Regions from separate parts of the Bifidobacterium sp. UTCIF-38 genome, predicted to be linked through region 1. Evidence: riboswitches for the same ligand, from Rfam matches in the RefSeq annotation. Region 1 holds a riboswitch; the other holds the start of a gene.
The links. Region 1 has a riboswitch for FMN ahead of BW11_RS04675 (ECF transporter S component). Riboswitches for the same ligand answer to the same signal wherever they lie in the genome.
Positions count from the first base shown of each region.

Region 2: linked by a shared signal. The riboswitch ahead of ribD (bifunctional diaminohydroxyphosphoribosylaminopyrimidine deaminase/5-amino-6-(5-phosphoribosylamino)uracil reductase RibD) and the one ahead of BW11_RS04675 (ECF transporter S component) in region 1 are both predicted to bind FMN.

Region 1 is NZ_JFAL01000010.1:1,384-6,731, forward strand. Features, by position in the region: gene ppgK (polyphosphate--glucose phosphotransferase) at 1-424, opposite strand, end outside; gene BW11_RS04670 (nitroreductase family protein) at 514-1,296, shown strand; FMN riboswitch at 1,406-1,561, shown strand; gene BW11_RS04675 (ECF transporter S component) at 1,569-2,168, shown strand; gene BW11_RS04680 (energy-coupling factor transporter ATPase) at 2,194-4,686, shown strand; gene BW11_RS04685 (MFS transporter) at 4,696-5,348, opposite strand, start outside.
Region 2 is NZ_JFAL01000024.1:51,725-57,072, forward strand. Features, by position in the region: gene ribB (3,4-dihydroxy-2-butanone-4-phosphate synthase) at 1-762, opposite strand, end outside; gene BW11_RS08765 (riboflavin synthase) at 800-1,474, opposite strand; gene ribD (bifunctional diaminohydroxyphosphoribosylaminopyrimidine deaminase/5-amino-6-(5-phosphoribosylamino)uracil reductase RibD) at 1,455-2,570, opposite strand; FMN riboswitch at 2,755-2,881, opposite strand; gene BW11_RS08775 (DUF1684 domain-containing protein) at 3,111-4,016, shown strand; gene BW11_RS08780 (MDR family MFS transporter) at 4,044-5,348, opposite strand, start outside.

The DNA.
Region 1 (5,348 bases):
TGCCGGTGCCGAGGGTCGTGGCGATGACGAGGCCGTCCTTGCCCTTGGCCGCGCCGAACTGCTGCTCGGCCAGGCCCGCCGCGTCGGCGTCGTTCACCACGGTGACCGGGCGACCGCACGCCTCGGAGAACACGGCGGTGACGTCCACGCCGACCCAGGACTGATCGAGATTGGCCATGAAGTCGAGCTTCTGGCCGGGCTTGATCGGCGCCGGGAACGCAATGCCGACCGGCGCGTTCTCCGGAACCTCGAAGTGATCCAGCTGCTGCCTGACGATCGCGGCGACCGCCTCCGGGGTGGAGACCTCCGGAGTCAGAATCTTGAGTCGGGGCTCGGCGAACTCGCCCTTCTCCAGATTCACGGGCGCCGCCTTGATGCCGGAGCCGCCGATATCCACGCCGAATGCCTGTGCGGTTTCAATCATCGTTGACCTCTTCTCCTCTTTGTACGTTGGGATATGCCGATATGTGCATCCTACTCCCCCGTGCGCCCGATGGTGGGATAATGGGTCGCATGGAACATACGCAACTCATCGACGCGGTGAACATCCGCACCGCGATTCGCTCCTATGACGCCGACCCGATCGATGATGACGTGGCACGGCAGCTCAGCATGACGCTCGACCCGATCAACCTCATCTCCGGACTCGACATCCAGCTCGTGCGCGACCAGCCGAAGGTGTTCGCGGCGGCGAACGAATCCGGGCACCTGAAGAACGCGGCCAACTATCTGGCGATCGTCGGACCGAAGGACGACGACGAGGCCAGGGAGCGAGCCGGCTTCTACGCCGAACGCGTCGTGCTGACGGCGACGCTGCGAGGACTGGGCACCCTGTGGGTCGGCGGCTCGTGGGATCGCGAGGAGGCTGCGAGGCACTGCCGCATCGCCCGCGATCAGGAGCTGTATCTGGCCGTCGTGATCGGATACCCGGAGCATCATCTCGAACGTCTGCAGCGCGGCTACGACGAGCTCGTCGAATACCAGCGCACGCACCGGCCGACCAAGACGTACGAGCAGTTCACGGCCGGCATGTCCGACGAGGAACGCGCGGCCGCACCCGAGTGGTTCAGGGCCGGCGTCGAAGCGGCGATGAAGGCGCCGAGCGCGATGAACCGCCAGCCTGTCGTCTTCTCCTACAATCCCGCCGACGGCACGGCAGCGGCGCGCATCGACCCGGCGGCGGGCGACGAGCATTGCGCGGCGAACGATCTCGGCATCGCGAAACTCCATTTCCAGATCGGCGCCGGCCAGGGCCAGTGGGCGTGGGGCGACGGCGGACTGTTCCTGCACAGGTAACGCACGCCTCGCCGCGCGCCAGCGCGCCATAAGCAGCGTCTATAGCCGACATTCCCGCACAGTGGAATGTCGGCTTTCGCATATCCGCTCATACGTGTATACAGGGTTCTGTCAGTTTCAGGGAAGGTGCAATTCCTTACTGGCGGTAATCCGCACCCCGGGATTCATAACGGGAGCATGCGGAAAGCCCGCGAGCCGCCCTAAGGCGGCCGATCCGGTGCGATTCCGGAGCCAACGGTTACAGTCCGGATGGAAGAAACGAGGAACTCAGCATGAGTGCGTCTTCTGATAACCATATCCAGACCAACGTCGACCACGCCACCGGCTCGCACGCGACGGGCGTCGCCGACTCCGGCCGCTGGTCCACGCGCCGCATCGCCGTCTACGCGCTGTTCGTCGCGCTCGCGATGGCGTTGAGCTTCGTCGAATTCCCGATCATTCCGGGCATCGCATGGCTCAAGTACGATCCGTCCGGCATCGTGTGCCTGATCGCCGGCTTCGCCTTCGGGCCGTCCGCCGCCGCGATCGTCTCCGTGCTCGGCTTCGTGCCCCACCTGTTCATGGATCCGTGGGGCACGCTCATGGCCGTGCTCGTCGCGCTCGCGCTGTCCGTGCCGGCCGCGTTCATCTATCGCGGGAACCGCAGCCGCAAGGGCGCGCTGATCGGACTCATCGTCGGCGCCGTCGTCGCGCTGGTCGTCGCGATCCTCGGCAACCTCGTCGTGACCCCGATCTACGCGCACATGACCGTCGCTCAGGTCGCCGCGCTCATCGTGCCGGCCCTCCTGCCGTTCAACCTGCTCAAGTTCGCGATCCACGGCGTCGTCACGTTCCTGATCTACAAGCCGATCTCGAACCTGCTGGACCGCTGATCCGAAGGCCGTCCCATCCGACCGTATGACTTCATATGACCACACCTCCACCGCAGACGCGGCGAGTCTGTCCGGCATCCGATTCAGCTACGACGGCGGCGCCACATGGGCGCTCGACGGCGTGGATCTCGTCATCCGAGACGGGGAATACGTCGCGCTGACCGGTCCGAACGGATCGGGCAAGTCGACGCTGGCCCGACTCGTCTCCGGGCTCACCGCGCCGGACGCTGGTGAGGTGACCCTGCTGGGACGGCATGTGTTCGGACGGACGCAAACGCCGGCCGGCATCGTGTTCGCGCCGAATCCGGACGCGTATCGCGCGGCGCGACGCGGCATCGGCGCGGTGTTCCAGAACCCGGAGGATCAGATCGTCACCACGGTCACGCAGGACGACGTCGCCTTCGGCCCGGAGAACCTCGGCGTGCCGCGCGAGCAGATCGGACGACGGATCGACGCCTCGCTGCATGACGTCGGCATGGAGGCATACGCTGCCGCCGACCCGACGCGGATGAGCGGCGGCCAGCAGCAGCGTATCGCCATCGCCGACATGCTCGCGATGCGACCGCGCATGCTCGTGCTCGACGAGCCGACGGCGATGCTGGATCCGGCGGCGCGCGCGGAGGTCCTGCGGATCCTCGATTCGCTGCATGATTCCGGCACGACGATCGTGCATGTGACGCATCATCGTGACGAGGTTTTGCGGGCGAATCGTGTTGTGCGGGTTGACGCGGGGCGAATCGTCTTTGATTCCGGCTCTTCCGGTGACCGCTCATCTGAATGCTATGACGAGTCCGTTTCCGATTTTTCCGGTGACCGCTCATCGGGTGGCGGTGTGCGTGTCTCGACACGCTCAAGGCCGCTCGGCCAAGCCTACGGTCGAGACACGCACACCGCCACCCGTTCGCTCGAATCGCTCGAATCGCTCGAATCGCTCGAATCGCTCGAATCGCTCGCAATGGTGCGTTCCAGCGAGGATTCCGCGCGCTCCGGCGATGTTGCGGTTTCGGTGTCGGGGATTTCGTTTGCCTATGCTCCGGATTCGCCGGCGGTGCTGCGTGACTATTCGCTCACCGTCGCGCACGGCGAGACCGTGGCGATCATGGGGAGCAACGGGGCCGGCAAGTCGACGCTGGCTCGACTGATCTGTGCGCTGGACAAGCCCGATGCGGGGTCGATCACGGTTGAGGGTATCGCGGTGGCCCGCACGCGTGGCAACAACGGAAACGCGGGGCGCAAGCCGCGTATGCTCAAGCGCCGGGATCGCCGTCGGCTGCGCGAGGTCGTGGGGTTCGTGATGCAGCGGCCGGAACGGCAGCTGTTCGCCGAAACCGTGGCCGAGGATGTGGCGTATGGACCGCGCAACCAGCATCTCAATGAGCACGAGGTGAGCGAGCGGGTCGACTGGGCGCTCAAGCTGCTGCATATCGAACATCTGGCCGATCGATCGCCGTTGGAGCTCTCCGGCGGACAGCAGCGACTGGTGGCGATCGCCGGCGTGATCGCCTGCAGGCCTCGCGTGCTCGTCATGGACGAGCCGACCGCGAGTCTCGACACGGCGGCGACCGCGCGCATCCATGAGCTGGTGCATACCCTGCATGATCAGGGCGTGACCACGCTCATCATCACGCACTCCGAAGCGGAGGCACACGAAATCGCCGATCGGATCGTCGTCATGCCGTCGCACGACGACAACGGCAATCCCCCGGCCCTCGCAGCCTCCGATCAGAACGACGGCCGGCGGTCGCTCCCCCTGATCGCGCGGCTCGACCCGCGGGTGAAGATGGTGTCGTTCCTCGCGATGATGTTCACGGCGTTCGCGATCAACACGCCGGCGCAGCTGCTGCTTGGCGCGCTCGTGGTCGCCGGGGTCGTAGCGGCGGCGCGTATACGGCCCGCACGGCTCCTGCGTTCGGTGCACATGTTCCTCGCGCTGTTCGTGGTCGCGGGTCTGCTCAACATCTTCTTCGTCAGATCGGGAACCGTACTGGCGCAGCTCGGACCGATCCCGATCACCGATGACGGCGTGACCGTGGCCGTGCTGTACGCGTGCCGTTTCGCGCTGGTGATCATTCTGGGCGCCGTATTCCTCGAAACGACCACGCCCACCTCGATGACCGACGCGTTCGGGGCACTGCTCTCCCCGCTGCGTCGCCTCGGCATGCACACGCAGGAGATCGCACTGGTCATGTCATTGGCGTTGCGATTCCTGCCGACGCTCGGCAACGAGGCGAAGGCGATCGCGGACGCGCAGGCGGCGCGTGGCGGTTCGATCGAAACCGGCTCCCCCGCCGAACGCATCCGCGCGATGGTCGCCACAATCGTGCCGATCTTCGCCGGTACGCTGCGCCACGCGGACAATCTCTCCCTCGCGCTTGACGCGCGCTGCTACGAGGAGGGCGCGCGACGCACCCACTGGCGTGTGATGCAGGTCGCGGCCCGCGACATCGCGTTCCTTGCGTTCGCGGCGGTCTACATCGCCGTGCTGGTCACGCTGGGACTGCTGCTGCCGTCCATCTGATTCGACCGACTACGCCGCCTTGGCAGTCTTGGCCGGCATCGCCCGGCGCAGCAGCGTCGTGATGACGATCGCGCCGACCGAGAAGATCGCGCCGACCGGGCCGAGCCAGGTCAGGCCCAGATGGTCATTGACCAGTCCGCCGACCGCCGAGCCGAGGGCGATGCCGATGTTGAAGCTCATCGAGTTGAGCGAGGCGGCGAGGTTCATCGAACCCGGGTGCGCTTCGGCGGCCACGTCCATGTACAGCACCTGCGACGCGGAGTTGAACAGGTACATCATCATGCCGAGCGCGACGAGCAGAACCGCACCGTAGAGCGGCACGATCGAGGCGAGTGCGAGCGAGCACAGCAGGATCGCGTGCAGGCAGAAGATCGGGCGGGTGCGTGCCAATGGTTCGACGCCGCGCCCGCGTTCGGCGATCCTGCCGCCATACAGGTTGCTCCACAGGCATGCGACGCCGTAGAGCACGAGCCCCACGCTCACGTACTGTTCGGGCACGCCGATCTCGTCGCGCATGATCGGGGTCAGATACGTGTAGAACACGTAGCTTGATCCGGCGCCGCACACGACGGTGAGCACGCCGCCCCAGATGCGCTTGTCGAAGAAGAGGCGGAACTGGCGCAGGAATCCGATGGTCACCGGATGCGAGTTGCGCGGCAGGA
Region 2 (5,348 bases), on a different contig from region 1:
GGCGAGGATGTCGTCGCCCATCATCAGCGCCACATGCTCACCGCCGTTCTCGGATTCGTAGCCGACCATCGTGAACCGTCCGTAGTCGGTAGGCAGATCCACCTGCGCGACGCGACGCACCACGCTCGGGAACGCGTGCGTGCGCCGGTACTCTTGCAGTTGGGCGATGGTGATGTACGCGAGATCGTGCTCGGCGGCGAACCGTTCGAGATCGCCGCGTCGCATCATCGTGCCGTCCTCCTTCATCATCTCGCAGCACAGGCCGCACGGCTCGAATCCGGCCAGCCGGGCCAGATCGACGGTCGCCTCGGTGTGTCCGTTGCGTTCCAGCACGCCGCCTTCGCATGCCACCAGCGGGAACATGTGTCCGGGGCGGCGGAAGTCCTCCGGCCGCGTATTCGGGTCAATGCAGGCCAGTGCGGTCAGCGAACGGTCGCGCGCGCTGATGCCGGTGGACGTGGTCACGTGGTCGATGGACACGGTGAACGCCGTGTGATGGTTGTCGGTGTTCGTGGCGACCATCGGCGCCAGTTCGAGGCGATCGGCCATCTCGGCGCTCATCGGCGTGCAGATGAGTCCCCGGCCGTGCGAGGCCATGAAGGCGATGTTGCTCGGCGTGGCGTAACGGGCGGCACAGATGAGGTCGCCCTCGTTCTCGCGCCCCTCGTCGTCCGCCACGACGACGATGCGTCCCGCCCGGATGTCACGGATCGCGCGTGCCACCTGATCGATGTTCGTGTGATCGGTGTTCAATGAAGTCATATTGTGTCCTTTGTCCGTGAAGAGGTTCGTGTGCATGTCAGAAGCCGTGCTCGATGAGGAAGTTCTCGGTGATCGCCCCGGATCCGCCGGAACCTCCCCTGTTGGCGTCGCCATCGCGCGACGGCAGTGCGAGTAGTCGGTCGACGTATTTCGCGATCGGATCGGTTTCGAGATTGACGATGTCGCCGACTCCGCGTTCGGCAAGCACCGTATTCGAGGCGGTGTGCGGGATGAGGGAGACGCCGAACGCGGTCTCCGTGACGGTCGTCACCGTCAGACTGATGCCCTCGACGGCGATCGACCCCTTCTCGGCGATGAACCGCATGAGCTCGTATGGCGCGCGGATCGTATAGACCTTCGCGATGCCGTCGGGCATGATCGACTCGACCGCGCCGGTGCCGTCGATGTGCCCGGAGACGATGTGTCCGGAGAAGCGGCCGTCGGCGGGCATCGCGCGTTCCACGTCGACATGGTCGCCGCGCCGTAAGGTCCCGAGGGAGGAGCGGCGCAGCGTCTCGTGCATCACGTCCGCGGTGAACGCCGTGCCATGTACGGCCGTCACGGTCAGGCATACGCCGTTGACGGCGATGCTTTCGCCGATGATCGTCCGATCGGTCACCACCACCGGCGAGTCGACGGTCAGATGCGCGAAATCGGCGCCACGATCCAATCGCACGACCATGCCCAGATCCTCAACGATTCCCGTGAACATACTCGACGCCTCCTTCGATGACGATGTCGCTGCCCACCGTGGCGACGGTGCGATCGATGATGCGGAAGGCGTCATCGGGAGCCTCGACCCCCTCGCCGCCCACCGGGCCGGGGGCGTTTCGCCCGCCGAACAGCTTCGGCGCGACGTAGGCGCTCACCTTGGACACCACATGATCCCGCAGCGCCGACCACGCCAGCGTTCCGCCGCCCTCGATCATCACGCTGTCCAATCCGCGCTCGCCGAGTGCCCTCACGATCCCGGCGACGCTCACGTGGTTGTCGTCGTCAGCGTCCACGCGAAGGATCTCGCATCCGGCCTCACGGTAGGGGAGCGTACGTTGCTCGTCGTCGACCGCCGTGGCGATGATCGTCGGCGTCTCGCGCGCGGTGGCGACGATCGCCGCGTCGATCGGCGTGCGCAAATGGGTGTCGCACACCACGCGCACCGGATCGTGACCGCCGTCGATGCGGCAGGTGAGCTGCGGATCGTCCGCCAGCACGGTGCCCACGCCCACCATGATCGAGGCGAACCTGCAGCGATCCTCGTGCACGCGATGGCGCGCATCCTCGCCGGTGATCCAACGGGAAAGGCCGGTCGAGGTGGCGATGCGGCCGTCCAGCGTCATCGCGTATTTGAGCATGACGAACGGCGTGCGCGTGGTGATGGAATGAAGGAAGATCTCGTTGAGCCGGTCGCACTCGTCCCGCAATACGCCTTCGACGACATCGATGCCGGCGTCGCGCAGCTGACGCACGCCCTTGCCGGCCACCAGAGGATTCGGATCGGGAGAGCCGACCACCACGCGGGCCAGTCCCGCATCGATGAGCGCCTTGGAGCACGGCGGCTGCTTGCCGGTATGGCAGCAGGGCTCCAACGTGACGTAGATGGTGGCGCCGCGAACGTCGACGCCCGCCCGTTTCGCGGCCTCAAGCGCGGCGCGTTCGGCATGCCAGCCGCCGAAATGATCATGATGACCGGTGGCGATGATCTCGCCATCGCGCACGATGACGGCGCCCACCATCGGATTCGGGTTGACCCTGCCCGCTCCGAGCCGCGCGTGGCGCAACGCCACGGACATGAAGTCCCTATCGTCCATGAGTCCCCTTTCCTTGCTCGATAGGGCATGTCCAGGGGTGTGTTTCATGGGGGAGGACATGGGCTCGCCTGCCGCAAGACGTCCGCGCGACCCTCCTGAAACGCAAAAACCCTGAAATCCATTGGATTTCAGGGCGTCGATCATGAGAGTACGCGCGAACGTCGGCCGACATTCGCATGTCTTCCGCAAACTTCTTCCATCCAGACTATGACTGTCGGTACCGGAATCTCACCGGTTCGGCCGCGCGATCACTCGCGAGGCTAGCGGACTGTACCGCCGATCGGGAATTTCACCCTGCCCTGAAGATGCATATTGATTTATCAGGGCACGACTATACAGGCGACCGCCTTCCGGACCGGGGTCGTCTCGGAATGTGGAATAGCCGTGCATCGGCTTGATACGGCGATTCGCCGTGATATAACGGTTTGCCGGCGCGGCGCTCGCCGTCGGCATAATCTCAGCAGGTATGGTCGTGGGACAGGAGGGGTCGGCGAGGGAAGCTGGACTCCGATACCTCGAAACATCGAAAAGGAGCATATGATGACCGATTCCACGACGATCGAACAGCCCGATGAATCCATCGAACGTGCCGATTGGCTGGCATGGAGGCGTCAACGTGAGGAGGGGCTGTGTGCGCCGTACGGATGGCTGTCCCAGACCGGACTGTACTGGCTGCAGGCGCTCGGCGGATTCAGGGCCGTCATTCCGGGCATCAATGGCGAATGGCTGTTACAGGATGGCGAGGTCATGTTCACGCCGCAGCCGTCCGTGGAAAGCGGCAGGGGTGCCGACAGTGCTGGCGACCAGTCCAACGCGCTGACGCTGGTGGATGCCAGGGGCGATCGCACCCCGATCACCGGCTCCGTGCGTGTGCCGAGCGACGCCACGGCGAACGGATCGTACGTCGAAGCCGGGCAGATCCGCGCCGCGGTGATCGAGCGCGGCGGCCGGTTCGGCATCCGCGTGCGGGACCCCGAATCGCCGTTCCGCCGTGATTTCACGGGCATCCCGGTCTATGACTTCGATCCGGCGTGGCGGATCGAGGGTCGGTTCGAGCCGTACGGCGAGTCGCAGGACACGGTGGTGAGCACCCGCGTCGAATGGCTGACGAGCACGCTTGAGGCCATCGGCGTGGTGCGCTTCGAGGCGCAGGGCGTCGAACAGCGTCTCATCGCGTTCGACGGCGGCGTGAAGGACGGCGCCCGCGAACTGTTCATCATCTTCCGTGATCCCACCAACGGCGACACCACCTACGGCAGCGGCCGGTTCCTCAACGCGACGGTCGCCGCGAATGCCGACGGCACCGACGGCGGCGCGTCGGACGTGCTGCTCGACTTCAACCGCGCCTTCAATCCGCCGTGCGCGTTCTCGCCCTACTGCACCTGCCCATTGGCCCCGGCCGAGAACACCGTGACCGTCCCCGTCACCGCCGGAGAACGCCACTGAGAGACCGGCGGCGTCCGTCAGCGGCTCTCACTCGGCCCGGCGGCCGCGGTCGCGGATGAACAGGGATGCGACGAGGCAGATCGCGCACACGATCGCCACGTCGCGGAACGAGGCGCGCATGCCGAAGGCGGAGGCGGCGGCCTCGTCCATGCCGTCCGCGGCGGCGCTTGCGGCATGCGTGTTCATGATGGTGATGAGCAGGGCGATGGCCATCGCGCCGGAGGTCTGACGCATCGTGTTGTTCATCGCGGTGCCGTGGGGGATGCGCTGACCGGGCAATTGATTCAGCGCGGCGGTGACCAGCGGCATCGAACTGAACGCGGAGCCGGCCAGCAGCACCGTGAAGTAGAGCGCGGGCTGCCACACCGGCGTGTGCTCGTTCATCGTGGCGAGCATCGCGGCCGCGGCGGTGAGCAGAGTGAAGCCGATCAGGGCGATCGGGCGTCCGCCGATGCGGTCGTACAGACGGCCGGCCACCGGGTTGAGCAGGCCCATCACAATGCCGCCGGGCATCATGATCAGACCGGATTCGAGCGCGTTGACGCCGAGGTCGTTCTGCAGATACAGCGGCAGCACGTTTTCGATGCCGATGAACGAGGCGAATCCGATCACCGACACGGTCAGGCACAGCGAGAACATCGGAATCGTGAAGATGCGGAAGTCGAGCATCGGCTGTTCGAGCCTGAACTGACGGACGATGAGCAGCGTCAATCCCACGACGCCGACCGCCAACGAAACCAATACCGTCACGCTGGCCCATCCGGCCTTGCCCGCGTCGGAGAAGCCGAACAGCACACCGCCGAAACCGAGCGTGGAGAGCACCGCGGACAGGACGTCGATGTGCGGTCTCGTCGGCTCGCCCACGTTGTACACGGTGAACCATGCGGCGATCAGCACGCATCCGGCGATCGCGACGAGGATCGCGAACATCCAACGCCAGCTGAGCCATTCGACCAGCAGCCCGGAGACGGTGGGGCCGAGCGCGGGGGCGAACGCGATGACCATGCCGAACATGCCCATCGCTTGGCCGCGGCGTTCGGGCGGGTAGACGCGGAACAGCACCGTCTGCAGCAGCGTCATGAGCACGCCCGCGCCGCACGCCTGCAGAATGCGTCCGGCCATCAGCAGTGCGAAGCTCGGTGCCAGTGCACAGGCCAGCGATCCGGCGAAGAACGTGCCCATCGCGTAGCCGAACAGCTGGCGCGTCGTGAAGGTCTCGATGAGAAACGCGGTGATCGGGATCATGATGCCGTTGGTGAGCATGAACCCGGTGGTGAGCCACTGCACGGTGCTGTTGGGCACGTCGAACTCGCGCATCAACGTGGGCAGAGC